Regions from separate parts of the Rhizobium sp. NZLR1 genome, predicted to be linked through region 1. Evidence: predicted binding sites of a transcription regulator. Region 1 holds the regulator's gene; each other region holds the start of a gene.
What was found. The regulator LexA, encoded in region 1, represses DNA repair genes until DNA is damaged. The targets are predictions, from matches to a motif close to TGTTCNNNNTGTGTTCNG.
Positions count from the first base shown of each region.

Region 2: the regulator LexA is predicted to act here: its motif matches at 2,758-2,775, upstream of recA (recombinase RecA).
Region 3: the regulator LexA is predicted to act here: its motif matches at 2,899-2,916, upstream of J3O30_RS01535 (2'-5' RNA ligase family protein).
Region 4: the regulator LexA is predicted to act here: its motif matches at 1,582-1,599, upstream of J3O30_RS15140 (UvrD-helicase domain-containing protein).

Region 1 is NZ_CP071632.1:2,127,388-2,132,378, reverse strand. It holds gene eno (phosphopyruvate hydratase) at 1-887, opposite strand, end outside; gene kdsA (3-deoxy-8-phosphooctulonate synthase) at 1,029-1,874, opposite strand; gene J3O30_RS10645 (VOC family protein) at 1,871-2,767, opposite strand; gene lexA (transcriptional repressor LexA) at 2,965-3,684, shown strand; gene J3O30_RS10635 (ComEC/Rec2 family competence protein) at 3,665-4,991, opposite strand, start outside.
Region 2 is NZ_CP071632.1:2,494,210-2,499,200, reverse strand. It holds gene J3O30_RS12500 (PAS domain-containing sensor histidine kinase) at 1-438, shown strand, start outside; gene J3O30_RS12495 (pseudouridine-5'-phosphate glycosidase) at 701-1,627, opposite strand; gene J3O30_RS12490 (carbohydrate kinase family protein) at 1,716-2,660, opposite strand; gene recA (recombinase RecA) at 2,890-3,978, shown strand; gene alaS (alanine--tRNA ligase) at 4,144-4,991, shown strand, end outside.
Region 3 is NZ_CP071632.1:303,352-308,342, forward strand. It holds gene J3O30_RS01515 (helix-turn-helix domain-containing protein) at 1-104, shown strand, start outside; gene ybaK (Cys-tRNA(Pro) deacylase) at 105-578, opposite strand; gene J3O30_RS01525 (ArsC family reductase) at 607-957, opposite strand; gene J3O30_RS01530 (succinylglutamate desuccinylase/aspartoacylase family protein) at 1,059-2,120, opposite strand; gene J3O30_RS01535 (2'-5' RNA ligase family protein) at 2,217-2,825, opposite strand; gene J3O30_RS01540 (methylated-DNA--[protein]-cysteine S-methyltransferase) at 2,994-3,557, shown strand; partial or broken gene J3O30_RS01545 (SDR family oxidoreductase) at 3,592-4,191, opposite strand; partial or broken gene J3O30_RS01550 (RpiB/LacA/LacB family sugar-phosphate isomerase) at 4,196-4,440, opposite strand; gene guaA (glutamine-hydrolyzing GMP synthase) at 4,506-4,991, opposite strand, start outside.
Region 4 is NZ_CP071632.1:3,035,572-3,040,562, reverse strand. It holds gene J3O30_RS15140 (UvrD-helicase domain-containing protein) at 1-1,539, opposite strand, end outside; gene J3O30_RS15135 (VOC family protein) at 1,803-2,279, shown strand; gene J3O30_RS15130 (PrkA family serine protein kinase) at 2,687-4,630, shown strand; gene J3O30_RS15125 (YeaH/YhbH family protein) at 4,643-4,991, shown strand, end outside.

The DNA.
Region 1 (4,991 bases):
TTCCAGCCGTCCCAGTCGTCTTCGGCCATGCCGTCCTCGATCGAGATGATCGGGTACTTAGCAGCGAGTTCGGCCAGATATTCGGCCATGGCGCCCGATTCGAGCGTGCGGCCCTCGCCTTCAAGAACGTACTTGCCGTCCTTGAAGAATTCCGTCGAGGCGCAGTCAAGGCCGAGGCACATGTCGTCGCCCGGTGTATAGCCGGCTTTCTCGATCGACTTCATGATGAAGTCGAGAGCCTCGGGCGCGCTCTTCAGGCCGGGTGCAAAACCGCCTTCGTCGCCGACATTGGTGTTGTGGCCCTGCGCGGCCAGTTCCTTGCGGAGCGTATGGAAGACTTCCGAACCCATGCGTACGGCTTCAGCGATCGTATCGGCGCCGACCGGCAGGATCATGAATTCCTGGAAATCGATAGGATTGTCGGCATGGGCGCCGCCGTTGATTATGTTCATCATCGGAACCGGAAGCAGGCACGCGGACGCGCCGCCGACATAACGGTAGAGCGGCAGGCCGGAGGCCTGGGCGGCAGCCTTGGCGACGGCCAGCGATACGCCGAGAATGGCGTTGGCGCCGAGGCGCGACTTGTTCGGCGTGCCGTCGAGCTCGATCATGATGTTGTCGATCTGGATCTGGTTTTCGGCATCGATGCCGCCGATCGCGTCGAAGATCTCGGTGTTGGCGGCATCGACCGCCTTTTGCACACCCTTGCCGAGGTAGCGCTTGCCGCCGTCGCGCAGCTCGACCGCCTCATGCGCGCCGGTCGACGCGCCCGAGGGAACGGCCGCGCGGCCCATGCTGCCGTCTTCGAGATAGACATCAACTTCGACGGTGGGGTTGCCACGGCTATCGAGAATCTCGCGGGCGATGATATCGGTGATTGCAGTCATGGGTTCTTCCTGCTCGGTGGGTGATCAATCGTTCGAAGCCTGTCATAATCGAAGGCGTGCAAATTACAATGGCGCATTGCGACACCCTCGACCTGCATGTCTGAACGTCGCTATAGCACGAACATGTCAGGCTTTTGACTGTCAGCCCTTGGCGACAGCATCGAAGGCGAGCAGCTTTTCCAAAAGCCGCGGCATGTCTTTGAGATAGACCATGTTCGGGCCGTCGGACGGTGCGTTGTCGGGGTCCTGATGGGTTTCGACGAACACGCCGGCGATACCGGTCGCCACCGCTGCGCGCGCCAGCGTTTCCACAAATTCCCGCTGACCACCGGAGGAATCGCCCTGCCCGCCCGGCTGCGCCACGGAATGCGTTGCATCGAAAACAACCGGCGCGCCCATCGACGCCATGATCGGCAGCGAGCGCATGTCGGAGACCAAAGTGTTATAACCGAAGGAGGCGCCGCGTTCGCACAGCAGCACGTTCGGATTGCCGCTGGCATTGAGCTTCTTCAGGACGTTTTTCATATCCCAGGGAGCGAGGAACTGGCCCTTCTTGACATTGACGGCGCGGCCGGTCTCGGCGGCGGCGATCAGAAGGTCGGTCTGGCGGCAGAGGAAAGCCGGGATCTGCAGGACATCGACCACTTTTGCCACCGCGGCGCATTGCTCGGCGGTGTGGACGTCGGTCAGGACGGGAAAACCGAACTCCTTCTTCAGGTCGGCGAAGATCTGCATGCCCTTTTCAAGCCCGATGCCGCGTTCGGCAGAGAGCGAGGTGCGGTTTGCCTTGTCGAAGGAGCTCTTGTAGACGAGACCGATGCCGAGTTTGGCGCAAAGCTCCTTCAGTGTGCCGGCAACCATGAAGGCGTGGTCGCGGCTCTCCATCTGGCAAGGGCCGGCAATCAGCGACAGGCGGCCGGTATTGGAAAATGTGACCTGGCCTGCGCCCTCGCCGATCCTGACTTCGGAATTCGTATCAGTGCTCATCGTGTTTCCTCGAAGGCGAAGAGCGTGCCCTGCCCGGGCGCGGGCTTCACCAGAATGCGATTGTTCTTGCGCGTGTAGGTCACTCCGTTAGCAGCCAAATGCGCTTCTGTCACGGCAAGATCGGTGACGGCAAAGAGGATAGCCCGGCCGCGCAGGCCGCGGTCGGCGGATGCGACGGCGATCTCGAAATAGGCCTCCAGCCCTTCCGGCGTCATCAGGCTGATTTTCGCATTCGGCGCCGCGATATTAACGCCGAAACCGGTTTTCTCGACGGCCGATTGCGCCGTTGCAAGGCTGACGAAGGCGGCGAATGCAGAGGGGTCCGGCGCGCAAAGCGCGATCTCGGCAATGCCGGTGACGCCATTGGCATGCGTCTCTAGCGCACCGCGATCGGCCGGCAGAGGATTGATGCGCTCAACACAGAAGAGGAAGAAATCCGGCGCGCGCAACTCAGCGGCAAAGGCCAGCTTGAAGCCGGCCATGGTCTCGGAACCGTCCGGCATTTTCATCGGCCGGCTGAACTGCAGCATGTCGCCGGCGCTCGATCCGCTGCCGACGAAGCTCCGATGAGCGCGGCCGGCATCCCCGGTGCCGAACGCCACCGCCGAAAGCCCCTCCTCGCCACAGCGGAAGCGGAAGGCCCGATTGCGGGCGGTGAAGACATTGCCTTGCCGCGCCGATGCCTCGCTCTCCTCGCGGCTGGCGATACCGAGCGGCTCCAGATAGGTCTTGTCGGCAAAGAAGACGCAGGCATTCTCCGTTCCGAAGGGATGGCGGGCATCGGCGGCAACGGTGAAGCCAAGCTTGCCGAGCCTTTCGCGCGCCAGGTCGATATTGACAACGGGCAGCACGACATGATCCAGCGGGTGCGGTTTGGCCGAGTGCTCGTTCATGATATCCCTCCCTGAAACGCCAAGAGGGTGCGACAGCGCCACCTTCAATGCAAGACATGTGCGCCAATCCGGCGAATGAAAATAAAAAACTCAACGAGTTGGCGGCAAGTTTTACGGAAATTTAGCTACTTGCGGAACACATATGGAACATATAGTGTTCTGTTCTGGATTTGTTTCAATCAAGGGGTCACACGTCGATGCTCACGCGCAAACAACAGGAGCTCCTGCTTTTCATTCATGAGCGCATGAAGGAATCCGGCATTCCGCCCTCTTTCGACGAAATGAAGGATGCCCTGGATCTGGCCTCGAAATCCGGCATTCATCGTTTGATCACAGCGCTTGAAGAGCGTGGCTTCATTCGCCGCCTACCGAACCGCGCCCGGGCGCTCGAGGTCATCAAGCTTCCGGAGGCCTACAGCCCGAGCATCCAGCCCCGGCGCGGCTTTTCGCCAAGCGTCATCGAGGGCAGCCTCGGCAAGCCGCAGCCGGTCGCCGCCCCCGCTCCTGCAAAACCGGTCGCCGATAACGGCAACTCCGTCTCCGTGCCGGTCATGGGCCGGATCGCTGCCGGCGTTCCGATCTCGGCGATCCAGAATAACACCCACGACATCGTCGTTCCCGCAGACATGCTCGGCTCCGGCGAACATTATGCGCTGGAGGTCAAGGGCGATTCGATGATCGACGCCGGCATCTTCGACGGCGACACGGTAATCATCCGCAACGGCAGCACCGCAAGTCCCGGCGACATTGTCGTTGCCCTGGTCGATGACGAAGAAGCGACGCTCAAACGTTTCCGCCGCAAGGGCGCCTCGATCGCGCTGGAGGCTGCCAATCCGGCTTATGAGACCCGGATTTTCGGGCCGGACCGCGTCAAGGTGCAGGGCAAGCTCGTCGGCCTCATTCGCCGCTATCACTGACATTGGAGAGGCCGGATTCGGCAAAACTGTTGCTGCGCCAGTCATAGGCGCGATGGCGCTTCCATGGGCGCGACAGGGTTTCGAATGCGGTCACGACCTCCAGGCCGGCATCGGCGAAGCGCAGCTCGACGGAGCCAGTCCTGCGCAGCGTCTCACCGGTAAAGAGCGTCGCTCCTGATCGGCAGCTGTTGAACCGCAGGCGGACCGACGTCACGACGATATCCGCCGCGTCGCAAGCCGGACCGAGATAGGCAGCGTTGTCGATGACGGCAACCACATGACCATTGCCGAGCCTTGATGTGCACCAGGCCTTTTTGACGCAGGAAAAGCGGTTTGCTTCACCACCGGCGACAGCCGCCCGCATCGCCGCCCTCGCTTCATTCTGCTGATCGCGGGAAAGCCTGACGCGGCGGTCGTCTCCCTCCGGCGGGACAGCGGGACCATCCAGCATTTTCGGCGGGAAATGCGTCGGCAGGACAAGTGCTCTCTGCCACTGATCGAAGATGAAATCCGGCGGGTTTTCGCGGTTGGAAGCGATTGCCGCAGCCGCGACCACTGCGACGAGACTGCCATCCTCCGAAATCACCAGATCCGGCGCCCGGGGAAGCGGCAGAAGCAGCACGCCGAGCGTAGAGACGGCGATAATCGATGTGCCGATATGGCGCAGCCGGGTGCGCAGCAGCGTCAGCAGCAGAAAGCCGGCCACGGCGACAGCGAAATACCAAGCCGGCAAGCGGCCGATGCCGATATCACCGCCCCAACCGGACACCGTTTTGGCGACCGCAATCACCAGGTCGAGGCCGAGGCCGACCACCTTCCAGAGCGGAACGTCCAGACCGAACGGCATGAGCAACATCGCCAGCAGCCCGGCCGGCATGACGATGAAGGAGATGATCGGCATCGTCGCGAGATTTGCCGGCAGCCCGTAAGCGGTCAGGCGATGAAAATGTTCGATCGAAAACAGCGCCGTGGAAAAACCGCCGATCAGCGAGGTCAGGAAGACGCCGCCGAAGAAGCCGGCGACGGCAACGACCGGTCGGAAGACCGGCAGTTTCAGCAAGGCGTTTTCGCGGACGCGCCGGTCCTTCCACAGTTGATAACCCGATACGAGTGCCAATGTCGCGGCAAAGGACATCTGGAAGCTCGGGCCCAAGACTTCGGACGGCGAAATGGCGATGATGACGAGCGCCGAGAGAACGACATTGCGCAGGCTGATCGACGGCCGGTCGAAGAAGACGGCGACCAGCATGATCGCCATCATGATGAAGGCACGTTCGGCCGAGACCCCGAAGCCGGAAATCAGGTAG
Region 2 (4,991 bases), 370 kb from region 1:
GGCTCGATCGACGGCGCCATCGAGGTGCTGCCCCAGCCCACATCACCGCAGCAGCCGGAGGACCTGACTGGATCGGCGGTCATCCTTCTCGTCGAAGACGAGGAGGCGGTGCGCCGCGGCGGCAAGCGCATGCTGGAAACCCGCGGTTATACCGTGCACGAGGCGGGATCGGGCGTCGAGGCGCTCAACATTATGGAAGAGCTCGACGGCAAGGTCGACATCGTCGTTTCCGACGTGGTGATGCCCGAAATGGACGGGCCGACACTGCTGCGCGAGCTGCGCAAGACCTATCCCGACATGAAATTCATCTTCGTTTCGGGCTACGCCGAAGATGCCTTCGCCCGCAACCTGCCGCCCGAGGCAAAATTCGGGTTCTTGCCGAAGCCTTTTTCGTTGAAGCAGCTTGCGGTGGTGGTGAAGGAAACGCTGGATAGTTAGGAGCTCGGTGGCTCAGAGGTTTGAGAGGGCGTGCCGTGAGACACCCCCTCTGGCCTGCCGGCCATCTCCCCCACAGGTGGGGAGATCGACAAGAGGCATGATCCTCCCGCCTCTCTATCGTTTGCCGGATTGCAATGTTGATTGTCGTGGAAGCCGGTGCCGCAGCCGATCTCCCCACCTGTGGGGGAGATGCCCGGCAGGGCAGAGGGGGGCTCACCCGGTACGGCCTATCTACCGAGGCGATTCCTGCCGGCCCGCTACCTTATTCCCCAAGCGCCACGGCAATCTCTGCCGCCAGCCGCGCATTGTTTTCGACCAGCGCGATATTGGTCTTCAGGCTCTGGCCATCCGTCAGGTCGAAGATGGTCGAGAGCAGATAGGGCGTGACCGCCTTGCCGGTGATTTCGTCGCGCTCGGCGCTATCCAGCGCCCGCTCGATGTAGATTTCCATCTCCTCGCGGGCGATCTCGTCAGCCTCGGGCACCGGGTTGGCAATCAGCATGCCGCCGTCGATGCCGAGCTGTTCGCGCACCGTCTGGAAATTGGCAATGGCGGCCGGGCTGTTCAGTGACAGCGGGCTGCGGATGCCCGAGGAGCGTGACCAGAAGGCGGGGAATTCTTCGCTCTCGTAGGTGACGACGGGAACGCCGCGCGTTTCCAGCACTTCCAGCGTCTTCGGAATGTCGAGAATTGCCTTGGCGCCGGCGCAGACGACGATAACGCCGGTGCGCGCCAGTTCCTCGAGATCGGCGGAGATGTCAAAGCTTTCCTCGGCGCCGCGGTGCACGCCGCCGATGCCGCCTGTGGCAAAAACCCGGATGCCGGCGCGGGCGGCCGCAATCATCGTCGCGGCGACTGTAGTAGCGCCGGTGCGGCGCTCAGCGATCGCGAAGGCGAGATCGGCGCGCGACACCTTCATCACTTCGGTCGCCTTGGCGAGCTGCTCCAGTTCGCCGGCTTCAAGGCCGATATGCAGCGTGCCGTGAATGACGGCGATCGTTGCCGGCACGGCACCCTGCTCGCGAATGATCGTCTCGACGCTGCGGGCCATCTCGATATTGCCGGGATAGGGCATGCCGTGGGTGATGATCGTCGATTCCAGCGCCACCAGCGGCGCGCCGCGCTGCTTGGCGCTGGCGACCTCCTTCGAATATGCGATTGGCAGAAGAGGCGAAATGGGCTTGGTCATGATTTGTCCTGTCGTCGATAGAGCATGATGCCGAAAAGGGGCAGCGGTTTTCGGACGACATCATGCTCAACTATTTAATTTCGCCGCTTCAATGCAGAATTCTGACCTTGGGAACAAGGGCAAGCGCTGCATTCAAGAGGTCCGGGGTCAGATTTTCGTCGACGGCATGCCGCGACTGCACCGTCAGCGTGGCGGCCGCGGTGCCGTGGCGGACGGCCTCCTCGAGCGGCAGGCCGTCCATCAAGGCGGCGAGCGTGCCGGCTGCAAGAGAATCGCCGGCACCGGTGACATCGGCGACAGTGTCGGCGATCGGCGGCTGCAGCGTCACGGCGCGGCCCTCGCAAAGAGCGACGAGCTCGCGGCGGCCGCGGGTGACGACGGCGTTCCTGATGCCGATCGCGTTCAGAAGCGGCGGCCAGCCGGCAGCGTCTTCCGGCTGTTGCCCGGCAAGGGCGGCGGCCTCGGCCTCGTTCAGGAACAGGTAGTCGATATCCCCGATACAGGGTTTCAGCCTGACGACCTTGGCAGGCGAAATGGCGATCGCTGCGACCGGCTTTGCCAGGGAATGGGCCTTGGCAACGATCGCCGCGATCGTCTCTTCCGGCAGGTTGGCGTCGAAAAGAATGAGATCATGGGCGGCGAAGGCCTCGCGCACCCAGCGGATGGAGAGACGCCGCGGCACGAAGAAGCGGTAGAGATCCATGTCGGCAAGGGCGATCACCAGATTGCCGTCTTTCTCAATGATCGCCGTATAGCTCGGCGTCTTGCGGTCGAGGAAGACGAAAGGCCGGTCGTCGATGCCGGCGAAATCGGCGGCTTCGCCGACCATCTCGCCTATCGGATCGCCGCCGCGCGGCGAGATCATCGTCACCTGAAAACCAAGCCTTGCGAGATTGCGCGCCGCATTGAAGCCGCCGCCACCCGGCTCTTCGAACCAGGTCCCGGGATTGCTGGCGCCAGGCGCCGTCTCGCCCAAGATGCGGCCGCGTCTATCGATATGGGCACCGCCGAGAACGAGAATCTTTCTGTTCATTTCAGTCGCTCTCCCAATGCCGAAAAAGCGAATCGATGCGATGCATTCTGATGGGCGCGTGTTGGCATTTCAGGTCTAAGCCGTTGCTTTGCATCGATAAAACAAAAATAGAACACGGGCCGTTTTACCTTTTTCTTTCAATTGTTTGATCGCCTATTGCGAGAATGGAACAAACAGGGTACAAACTCAACATTGCTTGGGCGGCTTCAATAACCTAAAGGTGGATCGGATGTCTCAGAATTCATTGCGGCTGGTAGAGGACAAATCGGTGGACAAAAGCAAGGCGCTTGAAGCGGCACTCTCACAGATAGAGCGGTCGTTCGGCAAGGGCTCGATCATGAAACTCGGCTCCAACGAGAATGTTGTCGAGATCGAGACGATCTCGACCGGCTCGCTCGGCCTCGATATTGCTCTTGGCGTCGGTGGTCTGCCGAGGGGCCGTATCATCGAAATTTACGGGCCGGAAAGCTCGGGTAAGACGACGCTTGCACTGCAGACCATTGCCGAAGCGCAGAAGAAGGGCGGCATCTGCGCCTTCGTCGATGCCGAACATGCGCTCGATCCCGTCTATGCCCGCAAGCTTGGCGTTGATCTGCAGAACCTTCTGATCTCGCAGCCCGATACCGGCGAGCAGGCGCTCGAAATCACCGATACGCTGGTGCGCTCCGGCGCCGTCGACGTTCTCGTCATCGACTCGGTCGCCGCACTGACGCCGCGCGCCGAAATCGAAGGCGAGATGGGCGACAGCCTACCCGGCCTGCAGGCGCGCCTGATGAGCCAGGCGCTGCGCAAGCTCACCGCTTCGATTTCCAAGTCGAACACCATGGTGATCTTCATCAACCAGATCCGCATGAAGATCGGCGTCATGTTCGGTTCGCCGGAAACGACGACCGGCGGCAATGCGCTGAAGTTCTATGCCTCCGTGCGCCTCGACATCCGCCGCATCGGCGCGGTCAAGGAGCGCGAAGAGGTGATCGGCAACCAGACCCGCGTCAAGGTCGTCAAGAACAAGATGGCGCCGCCCTTCAAGCAGGTCGAGTTCGACATCATGTATGGCGAGGGCGTTTCCAAGACCGGCGAATTGGTCGATCTCGGGGTCAAGGCCGGCATCGTCGAGAAGTCGGGTGCGTGGTTCTCCTATAACAGCCAGCGTCTCGGCCAAGGCCGCGAAAACGCCAAGACCTTCTTGCGCGACAATCCGGATCTCGCTCGCGAAATCGAGCTGTCGCTGCGCCAGAATGCCGGCCTGATCGCCGACCGCTTCCTGCAGAACGGCGGACCGGATCCCGATGACAGTGATGCTGCCGCTGAGATGTGATCTCGCGATCAGTTTTTCTGCCAGTCCTTTAGAAAATCCAAACCGGCTGCATTCCCTGATCAGAATGCGGCCGGTTTTGTTTGTCTGCTGGACAGTGGCGGAGGCGAACGTTAAAAGCCGATGGATTTAGATTTACCTGCCTCGGGCAGCATTGAAGGGCATAGCATGAGCGGTGTGAACGATATCCGGTCGACATTCCTCGACTATTTCAAGAAGAACGGTCATGAGATCGTCTCGTCGAGCCCGCTCGTGCCGCGCAACGACCCGACGCTGATGTTCACCAATGCCGGTATGGTGCAGTTCAAGAACGTCTTCACCGGCCTTGAGAAGCGCCCTTATTCGACTGCGACAACGTCGCAGAAATGCGTGCGCGCCGGCGGCAAGCATAACGACCTCGACAATGTTGGTTATACGGCCCGGCACCTGACCTTTTTTGAAATGCTCGGCAACTTCTCGTTTGGCGACTATTTCAAAGAGAATGCGATCGAGCTTGCCTGGAAGCTCGTCACCGAAGGTTTCGATCTGCCGAAACATCGCCTGCTGGTGACTGTCTATTCCGAAGACGAAGAAGCTGCGACGCTGTGGAAGAAGATTGCCGGCTTCTCCGACGACAAGATCATCCGCATCCCCACCTCTGACAATTTCTGGCAGATGGGCGATACCGGCCCCTGCGGCCCCTGCTCGGAAATCTTCATTGACCAAGGCGAGAACGTCTGGGGAGGCCCTCCCGGTTCGCCGGAAGAAGATGGCGACCGGTTCCTGGAGTTCTGGAACCTCGTTTTCATGCAGTTCGAGCAGACGGAGCCTGGCGTTCGCAACCCGCTGCCGCGTCCGTCGATCGATACCGGCTTGGGTCTGGAGCGCATGGCCTGCATTCTGCAGGGCGTCCAGAGCGTCTTTGACACGGACCTGTTCCGCACGCTGATCGGTACTATCGAAGAGACGATGGGCGTCAAGGCGGAGGGGAGCGCCAGCCATCGCGTCATCGCCGACCACTTGCGCTCCTCGGCTTT
Region 3 (4,991 bases), 1.8 Mb from region 1:
GCATGTGGGCGGTCTATGCTAGGTCGATCGAAACCCATATGGGCTGCAAGCTTGCCGAGACCGAGGCAAATACCATAACAGCTTTACTGGCTCGTTTCCTTTGATCAGGCGATCAACGATACGCCGACCGCTTTCAAGGCCTTCAACGCATCCTTTGGATCGAGCCGCACCTGCAGTCCGCGTTGGCCGCCATTGATATAGACGAGCGGTTCGGCCAGGGCGGTTTCCTCGATCGCCGTCGGCATGGATTTCTTCTGGCCGAAGGGGCTGATGCCGCCGACATGATAACCCGTCAGCCGCTCGGCATCGGCCGGCTTCATCATATTGGCCGATTTGCCGTGAAAGGCGCTCGCAAGCTTCTTCATGCTGACTTCGCGGTCCGACGGCACGACGACGCAGACCGGCTTGCCGTCCACCTCCGCCATCAACGTCTTCAGCACCCGGTGCGGCGCTTCGCCAAGGGCTTCCGCCGCCTGCAGGCCGACGCGCTCGGCGCCCGGGTCGTAGTCATAGGCATGGACCGTGAAGGCGACGCCTGCCTGGGAAAGAACCTGTGTCGCGCGCGTGGTCTTGGACATCTCTAGCTCGGGAGTTGTTGCCTGTCGTTCAGCCTGCAAATGCACAGGCGTAAATCGCCGGCTTGAAGCCGATCAGCAACTTGCCGCTGGCCTCCAGCACCGGCCGTTTGATCATCGACGGCTGGTCGAGCATCAGTTGGATCGCCTTCTCCCAGCTGAGGTTCTCCCGCTCTGCATCAGCCAGTTTGCGGAAGGTGGTGCCGGCGCGGTTGAGCACGGTATCGAGCCCGGCCTGATCGATCCAGGCATCAAGATGGGCGCGGTCGATGCCGAGCGCCTTGTAATCGTGAAACGCATAGGCAACGCCGTGTTCTTCCAGCCAGCTGCGGGCCTTCTTCATCGTGTCGCAATTCTTGATACCATAGATGGTGACGGTCATGCCCGATCGATTCCCTGTGATCGCTGCGAGATACCATGCAAGAAGACCGGCGCAAATGCCCGCGACACTTTATCCCGGCGCTCGCCGGGATCCGGCTCGGCTCAATTCTCCAGCGTGCCGGCCTTGCGCAAGGCGTCGCTGGGACTGTCGCAGACAATCTTCATCAGGTCGCCGCGCCGCCGTACCAGCCGGTCGGACGTTCGGGTCAGGATCAACCCGTCTTGCGGGGCGCAGAGTTCGATGCTGCCACCCGGCTGACCCGGGCGGGTGACAATCGTCGCCAGGAGCTCGCCTTCCACAACCCTGTCGCCGATGGCGCGATGCAAGAGCACGGCCCCACCTTCAGGAGCGCGAATGATCTCGACATTGTCGAGCGGCACGGCCGGACCGGAAAACGCCTTTGCCTCAGCCTTCACCTCACTGACGATCCCCCGTGCCGCAAGGAACCGCCACAGCCCCTCCGCATCCTTCTCAGCCAGCACCGGATCGACGTCGCGTTTGCCGCGCAGCTCGACGGTGACCGAAAGCCTGCCCGGCAGCCGCGATTGGCGCTCGCCGGAAACCTCATATTTCCAGGCAAAACCGACCGCCTCTTCGAAGGCCGAGCTTTCGCCATCCGAAAGCAGCGCGGCCTCCATATCGAGTGCAGCGGCAAGATCGGCCGCCTCCGGCCAGAAGGCTTCGTCGATATAGGCATATTGCAGGGATTCGTCGTCGCAATGCAGGTCGAGGACGAGATCGGCGCCAAGCGCCATATGCAAGAGCTGTCGTTTCAGCCTGTCGGTAGCCGGATAATCATCGAGGTCTTCGATCAGCGTGGCCCGATCGGCAAGGGAGATCAGCGGAAAATCCCGGTTGAAATTGGTGCGTGAGCCAAGGTCGAAACGACCCTGCAGGTCGCCGAAATGCGATTGCGCTGCACCGATCGGATTGGCCTGCGGCACGATGGTGATGTCGCCGACGATCCCGCCTTCGCTTTCCGCCTGCCGCAGCCGCTCGCAGAGGAAATGCAGGAGCACCGTTCCCGGCAGTTCCCCGGCATGCAGTGCGGCCTGGATATAGATCTTCGGCGCCTTCGGATCGTGGCCCGCAAAGCGCAGCACCGGCAGCCGCCACTCCGTTCCCGGCGTATCTCCTGGGATGATGATCTCTGAAACATCCATGCTGTCTTCGTTCTCCGTTTGCCATCCCGACGGTTGTTCAGCTTTATGCGCGGAAATCGCGGAAGCGCAAGCCTTGGTCCGGAGATGCCATTGCCGTCAGCCAAGCAGCGGCCAGCGATCGATGATGTGGTGTTCGGTTTTTCCAAGAACGCTGTGAATGAGCAGGAATTCCCGCGCCGTCCACGAAACCGGTTGGTCGAGGCTCGTCGGCGGCACTGCTTTGCGGTCATAGAGCAGCGTCATATGCGCCGTGAAATTGCGATCGATATTGTCACGCAATCCGGTATTGTGCAGGCCGACACCAAGCTGGACATGCAGTCGCATGAGCGGCATCAGCCCGTCTTTGCTGCAGAGCACCAGAGGCCGCGCCTTGCCTTCCCGCTTGAAGCTCATGATCCTGTCGAAGGTGACGGCGATCGGCGCGCCCTCGACTGTAGCGGCGGCCTGCCGGGCCGCAAAGATCACGTCCTCCGGCAACACTTCATAGTCGCCGATGCCGATAACGCTCACATGCAGGGTCGTCAGCCGCGGCTTTGCGGAAAGGGAGAAGGTCTTGCAATAGTCGTCGGCGATCGAAGCCGCTTGCCGTTCGACGATCGCAGGCGGGCGGAGCGCAAAGAAAAGCCTGTGGCCGCCGTTCCGGCTTTCACACGCCTGCCCGCGTCGATTTTGACCATGGTCGAAATCGAAGGAAATCTGGTTCATGGCCTGTCAGGTCGTCATGACCGCCTCGCGCTCCAAAAAAGAGGTGAAAGATACGCCGGCAAGGTAGAATATCAAGAACAAAAAAAGAACGAGATGCGCAAGAATCGGGTTGAAACAGCGGCCGTTCCGTACGATTTTGGTGGTAATCGAAAACGCGGAGGCTGTGTCATGGCCCAGACGATCCATCACTATCTCATCTTCGAAACCGCGGCTGGTTTCTGCGGCATCGCCTGGAGCGACGCCGGCATCGCCCGCTTCCAGCTGCCGACGAAAACCGCGGAAGCGACCGAGCGGCTCTTACTGCGCCGCCTGCCGGGTGCCGAGCCCGGCGCGCCGACGCCTGATGTGCTCGAAACGGTCGCCGCCGTGAAGCGCTATTTCCAGGGCGAGGAAACGGATTTTTCCGACGTCGAACTCGATCTTGCCGGGCAGGATGCCCTCTTCAGGGATATTTACGCGGCGGCAAGGCGTGTCGGCTGGGGCCATACGACCACCTACGGCGCGCTGGCGAAAGAGCTTGGCGCCGGGCCGGAAGTCGCGCGCGACGTCGGCCAGGCGATGGCGAAGAACCCGGTCGCATTGATCATCCCCTGCCACCGGGTGCTGGCCGCCGGCGGCAAAATCGGCGGTTTCTCGGCTCCCGGCGGCTCGTCATCGAAGACCCGCATGCTGGAGCTTGAAGGCGTCCAGCTCGGCCCGCCGCCGCCCGCCCAGCAATCGCTGGGGTTTTAGGCGGCGGGGCGGTCTCAGCCGGGATGCCGGCTGCTCAATGCGGGCTGGCCGTTGGCCGGACGATGATCTCGCTGACATCGACATCGTCAGGCTGGCTGACGGCATAGAGGATCGAATTGGCGATAGCCTCGGGGCTGATCGTGACCGCCCTGAAAACCCTCATGGCGTTCCGCGCGGTCGGATCGGTAATCGTGCCGGCCAGTTCCGATGTCGTGGTGCCGGGGGAGATGACCGTCACCCGGATGCGATCTGTCTCCTGCCGCAACCCGTCCGAGATCGCCCGCACCGCGAATTTCGTCGCGCAATAGACCGCGGCCGTTGGGGAAACGGCGTGGCCGCCGATCGAAGCCAGGTTGATGATCTGTCCGGATCCCTGCGCCTTCATGATCGGAAGCGCAGCGGCGATGTCGTAGAGCACACCCTTGATGTTGACGTCGACCATCCGGTCCCACTCGTCGACCTTGAGGGCCGCAAGCGGCGAGAGCGGCATGACGCCGGCATTGTTGACGATAACGTCCAACCGGCCGAATTCGGACCTGGCAAAACCCGCAAAGGCCGCCACTTGGGAACGGTCGGTGACATCAAGCTTTCGCAGCCGCACGCTGCCGCCCTTGGCTGCTATTTCGCCGGCGAGTGTCTACCTTATTCGCTGCCATCATGATGCCCTGGCCGGTGCCGCATAGGATGATGCCAAACCGGCAATCACCAGAGGCGACGAGCCGCGCCGCCGCTCGCCGTGTTTGGGATAGTGGGTGCTTTCCGGCGTCGTCGGTCCGATGTCGACCACCACCCAGCCATGTGCCGCGATATGGGCGGCAATGGCCTGTCGGAGCTGAATGGCCGTGTGGTCGCTAGAGAGGACAATACGATTGTTGGCTGTCATGGAGAAGTCGTCCCGTTTCCCCGAAGCAATTTAGCGGGCTGGGCGAGTTGGATCAACTCAGCCCTTCATTCCCACTCGATCGTGCCAGGCGGCTTCGATGTCACATCATAAACCACGCGGTTGATGCCGCGCACCTCGTTGATGATGCGGGTCGCGGCGCGGCCGAGGAATTCCATGTCGTAGTGGTAGAAGTCCGCCGTCATGCCGTCGACCGAGGTGACGGCGCGCAACGCGCAGACGAATTCGTAGGTACGTCCGTCGCCCATGACGCCGACGGTCTGGACCGGAAGCAGCACGGCGAAGGCCTGCCAGATGGCGTCGTAGAGGCCGGCCTTGCGGATTTCGTCGAGATAGATCGCATCGGCCTCGCGCAGGATCTCCAGCTTTTCGCGGCTGATGCCGCCTGGGCAGCGGATCGCAAGGCCGGGGCCGGGGAAGGGGTGGCGGCCGATGAAGCTGTCGGGCAGGCCGAGTTCGCGACCGAGCGCCCGCACCTCGTCCTTGAACAGTTCGCGCAGCGGCTCGACGAGCTGCATCTTCATGCGATCCGG
Region 4 (4,991 bases), 910 kb from region 1:
TCGCGCCTTCGGCTTCAGCTCATCCGTTTCGATGATGTCGGCGGCTGCCGCAAGCATCGGGATATCGCGGGCGCGGGCGTAGTCATGCAGCGCGCGCACCGTCGTATCGCCGAGGCCGCGCTTCGGCGTGTTGACGATGCGTTCAAAGGCCAGGTCGTCGGCGGGCTGGGCGACCATGCGGAAATAGGCCATCGCATCGCGGATCTCCAGGCGCTCGTAGAAGCGTGGGCCGCCGATGACGCGGTAATTGAGGCCGAGGGTGACGAAGCGGTCTTCGAATTCGCGCATCTGGAAAGAGGCGCGCACGAGAATCGCCATATCGTTCAGCAGATGCTTGCCGCGCTGAAGCTGCTCGATTTCCTCGCCGATGGCGCGGGCTTCCTCTTCCGAATCCCAGGAGGCGTGGACCTGCACCTTGACGTCGTTTGGATCGGAGCGGTCGGTAAACAGCGTCTTGCCAAGCCGCCCTTCATTATGGGCGATCAAATGGGCAGCAGCCCCGAGAATATGTTCGGTCGAGCGGTAGTTGCGCTCGAGCTTGATGACCTTGGCGCCGGGGAAATCCTTTTCGAAGCGCAGGATATTGTCGACCTCGGCGCCGCGCCAGCCATAGATCGACTGATCGTCGTCGCCGACGCAGCAGACATTCTGCTTCTCGCCCTTGGAGCGCTGGGCGAGAAGCCTCAACCACATATACTGGGCGGTGTTGGTGTCCTGGTACTCGTCGACGAGGATATAGCGGAAGCGGCCGTGATATTCCTTCAAGAGATCCGGGTTCTTGCGGAAAATCGCGATCGGATGCATCAGCAGGTCGCCGAAATCGCAGGCGTTCAGCGTCGTCAGGCGTGCCTGATAGGCAAAATAGAGATCGCGGCCACGGCCATTGGCAAAGGCGCGGGCATCGCCCTCAGGGATATCGGCAGGGCCTAGACCCTTGTTCTTCCAGGTGTCGATCATGCCGGCGAACTGCTTGGCCGGCCACCGCTTGTCGTCGAGGCCTTCGGCCTGGATCAGCTGCTTGATCAGACGGACGACGTCGTCGGTATCGAGAATGGTGAAATCGGAGCGCAGGCCGACGAGCTCGCCGTGGCGGCGCAGAAGCTTGACGCCGATCGAGTGGAAGGTGCCGAGCCAGGGCATTCCCTCGACGGCGCCGCCGACGAGCAATGCGATGCGCTCCTTCATCTCGCGGGCGGCCTTGTTGGTGAAGGTGACGGCGAGGATCTGCGACGGGAAGGCGCGGCCGGTATTGAGGATGTGGGCAATGCGGGTGGTCAACACGCGCGTCTTGCCGGTGCCGGCGCCTGCAAGCACGAGGACCGGGCCTTCCAGGGTTTCGACGGCTTCGGTCTGCTCGGGGTTCAGTCCGGTAAGATAATCCGGCCGGGCGCCGCCGTCGCGGGCCGCCATCGCGCGAGCGGCAATGCCGCCGCCGGGGGCGGGCGCTCTTGCTGCGGGCGCGGCAGGCGGCTGCGGCTTGCGCGCCATCTCGTCCGGCTCTTCGTCGAAGAAGGGAATATCGTCGAAACTATTGCTCATGGCGCGTAATGTAGTGATTCGGGAAGGAAAGACCAGAAAAGATGTTCTGCTTTCATTCCCGAGCCACCGCTAATCCAAGCGGGTTACTGCGGGCGGCAAGGCCGCCGGCCGGCGCGGCTGCGCTCGCCATGTCGGCTGGAATGGGGCGAAAATTTCTAATCGCAGTCTGTCGGAACCGGCGCCGGCCGGGCGTCCTTGGATCGGGCTTGGATCATCGGGCAGTAGTCTGGGGACATGCTCATCAACAACAAGGAGGCTGTTGCATGGCGAAGGTCGTTTCAAATCTTTGGTTCGCGGAGGAAGCCCGTGAAGCTGTCGAATTCTACGTGTCTGTTATTCCCGACTCCAGGATCGGCCGCACCACCATATTGCCGGCGGAGACGCCGAGCGGACCTCCCGGCAGCGTCGAGCTGATTGAGTTCACACTCGGCGATCAGGCCTTCCTGGCAATGAAGGCCGGCCCGCTCGATAGCTTCAACCATTCCTTCTCGATCGCGATTCTCCTGGAAGGCCAGGCCGAGATCGATCGGATATGGGAAGCATTCCTAGCCAATGGTGGCACGCCGGAAGCCTGCGGCTGGCTGAAGGACCGCTGGGGCCTGTCCTGGCAGATCGTGCCGCGCATGCTTGCCGAGATGATCGCTGACGACAACCGCGAGCGGGCCAGGCGCGTGACCGAGGTGATGCTCGGCATGGTCAAGATCGATGTCGCTGCGCTGGAGAAGGCATTCAACGGCTGAATTGCCGCGGCGGGGGACGGTCGCGACGATTGGCTCACGGCCCGGATGCGCCCGTTTCCATCATGTCAGGAGCGGGTCGGCACGTGCTGGCCAGCATCGACTCTGCGCAGATTTGGCTGCCAATCGCCGATTTTTCCAGAGTTCGAATCACGGGCGACATTGCACACCCTTTTCATCTTTCTGTCACGTCGCGAAATGTGCTGATACCGCAGGGGTGCTTTTTTCAACTATAATGAGAAACAGTTTCGTAGAGTAAAAATAACCGGTGCATGCACGTTTTTGTGCGTTGCAAGAAACAGCCGGTGAGCGTCGAATATACCTACGAAATTATTGATTCTTAGGAACGTCGTAGCCATCTCGATGGTTATACGACTTTGAGCCTGCGGCATAACCTTAATGGAGGGCCCATGCTGAACGAATCCGTATTCGATGCGTTTACGCGCAGTTACGAAGCACGCCGCGAAACCGATATGTCGGTGGCCGAGTATCTCGATCTCTGCAAAAAGGACCCGATTGCCTATGCCAATGCGACGGAGCGCCTGCTCTCCGCGATAGGCGAGGCGCAAATGGTCGATACCGCCAAGGATACGCGGCTTGGCCGGATCTTCATGAACAGGACCATCCGGATCTATCCGGCCTTTACCGGTTTCCACGGCATGGAAGAGACGATCGAGCGCATCGTTTCCTTCTTCCGGCACGCGGCACAGGGGCTCGAGGAGCGCAAGCAGATTCTCTATCTGCTCGGCCCGGTCGGCGGCGGCAAGTCTTCCTTAGCGGAGCGGCTGAAGCAATTGATGGAGGTTCATCCAATCTATGTGCTGAAGGCGGGCGACGAGATCAGCCCCGTTTTCGAAAGTCCGCTCAACCTCTTCGATCCGGAGACGATGGGGTCGCTGCTCCAGGAGCAATACGGTATCCCGCTGCGGCGCCTGAACGGGCTGATGAGCCCGTGGTGCCTGAAGCGGCTCGACGATTTCGGCGGCGATATTTCCCGCTTCCGTGTCGTCAGAGTTCAGCCTTCGCGGTTGCGCCAGATCGCCATCGCCAAGACCGAGCCCGGAGACGAGAACAATCAGGATATCTCGTCGCTGGTCGGCAAGGTCGACATCCGCAAGCTGGAGACCTACTCGCAGAACGATCCCGATGCCTACAGCTATTCCGGCGGGCTCAACCGCGCCAATCAGGGTATCCTTGAATTCGTCGAGATGTTCAAGGCGCCGATCAAGATGCTGCATCCGCTGCTGACGGCGACCCAGGAGGGGAACTATATCGGTTCCGAGAATATCGGCGCCATACCCTTCTCAGGCGTCGTCCTTGCGCATTCGAACGAAGCCGAATGGCAGACCTTCAAGGCCAACAAGAACAACGAGGCCTTCATCGACCGCATCTGCGTGATCAAGGTGCCCTATTGCCTCAGGGTGATGGAGGAGCAGAAGATCTACGAGAAGCTGATCGAGGGATCGGAGCTGGCGGATACGCCATGTGCCCCGGCAACGCTCGAAATGCTGGCCCGTTTTTCCGTGCTCTCACGCCTGCGCAAGCACGAGAACTCGACGTTCTTCTCGAAGATGCGCACCTATGACGGCGAGAGCCTGAAAGAAACCGACCCGCGCGCCCGCAGCGTTCAGGAATACCGGGATGCTGCCGGCATCGATGAGGGCATGGACGGCATATCGACCCGCTTCGCCTTCAAGGTGCTTGCCTCGACCTTCAATCACGACACCACGGATATCGGCGCCGATCCTGTCCATCTGATGTATGTGCTGGAACAGTCGATCCGTCGCGAGCAGTTTTCCGATGATGTCGAGAAGCGCTATCTGGAATTCATCAAGGCCGATCTTGCGCCACGTTATGCAGAGTTCATTGGCAATGAGATTCAGAAGGCCTATCTTGAATCCTATGCGGACTACGGACAGAACCTGTTTGACCGCTACGTCGATTATGCCGATGCCTGGATCGAAGACGTCGACTTCAAGGATCCCGATACTGGCCAGCTTCTCGACCGCGAGCTCCTCAATCAGGAATTGACGAAGATCGAAAAGCCGGCAGGCATTGCCAATCCGAAGGATTTCCGCAACGAAATCGTCAAGTTCTCGTTGAGGTCCCGGGCATCCAATGGCGGAAAAAATCCGTCATGGACAAGCTACGAGAAGATCCGGGAAGTGATCGAGAAGCGTATGTTCTCGCAGGTCGAGGATCTTTTGCCGGTCATTTCCTTTGGATCGAAGAAGGACTCGGAAACAGAAAAGAAGCATAGCGAATTCGTCTCGCGCATGGCCGCGCGGGGTTACACGGAGAGGCAGGTTCGGCGCCTCGTCGAATGGTACATGCGCGTCAAACAGGCAAGTTAATGCGGAGCCAATATGCACATTGTCGACCGTCGGCTAAATCCGCGCGGTAAAAGTCTCGAAAATCGGCAACGGTTTCTTCGGCGCATGAAAGGTGCCGTGCAGCAGGCGGTAAAGCGTTCTCTGCAAAACCGAAACATTCGCGATGTGCTCGACGGCGGTGAGATCAGCCTGCCGATCGACGGAATGGCCGAACCGAGCCTTCGGAGGGGCGACGGCGGCACCGCCGATCACATTCTGCCGGGAAACAGAGCCTTCGTAGAAGGCGACATCATTCCGCGGCCGCCGAGCGCGAGGGGCGGAAAACCAAAAGATGCGGGCGAAGGCGATGGGGAGGACGGTTTCCGCTTCGTGCTCACCCGGG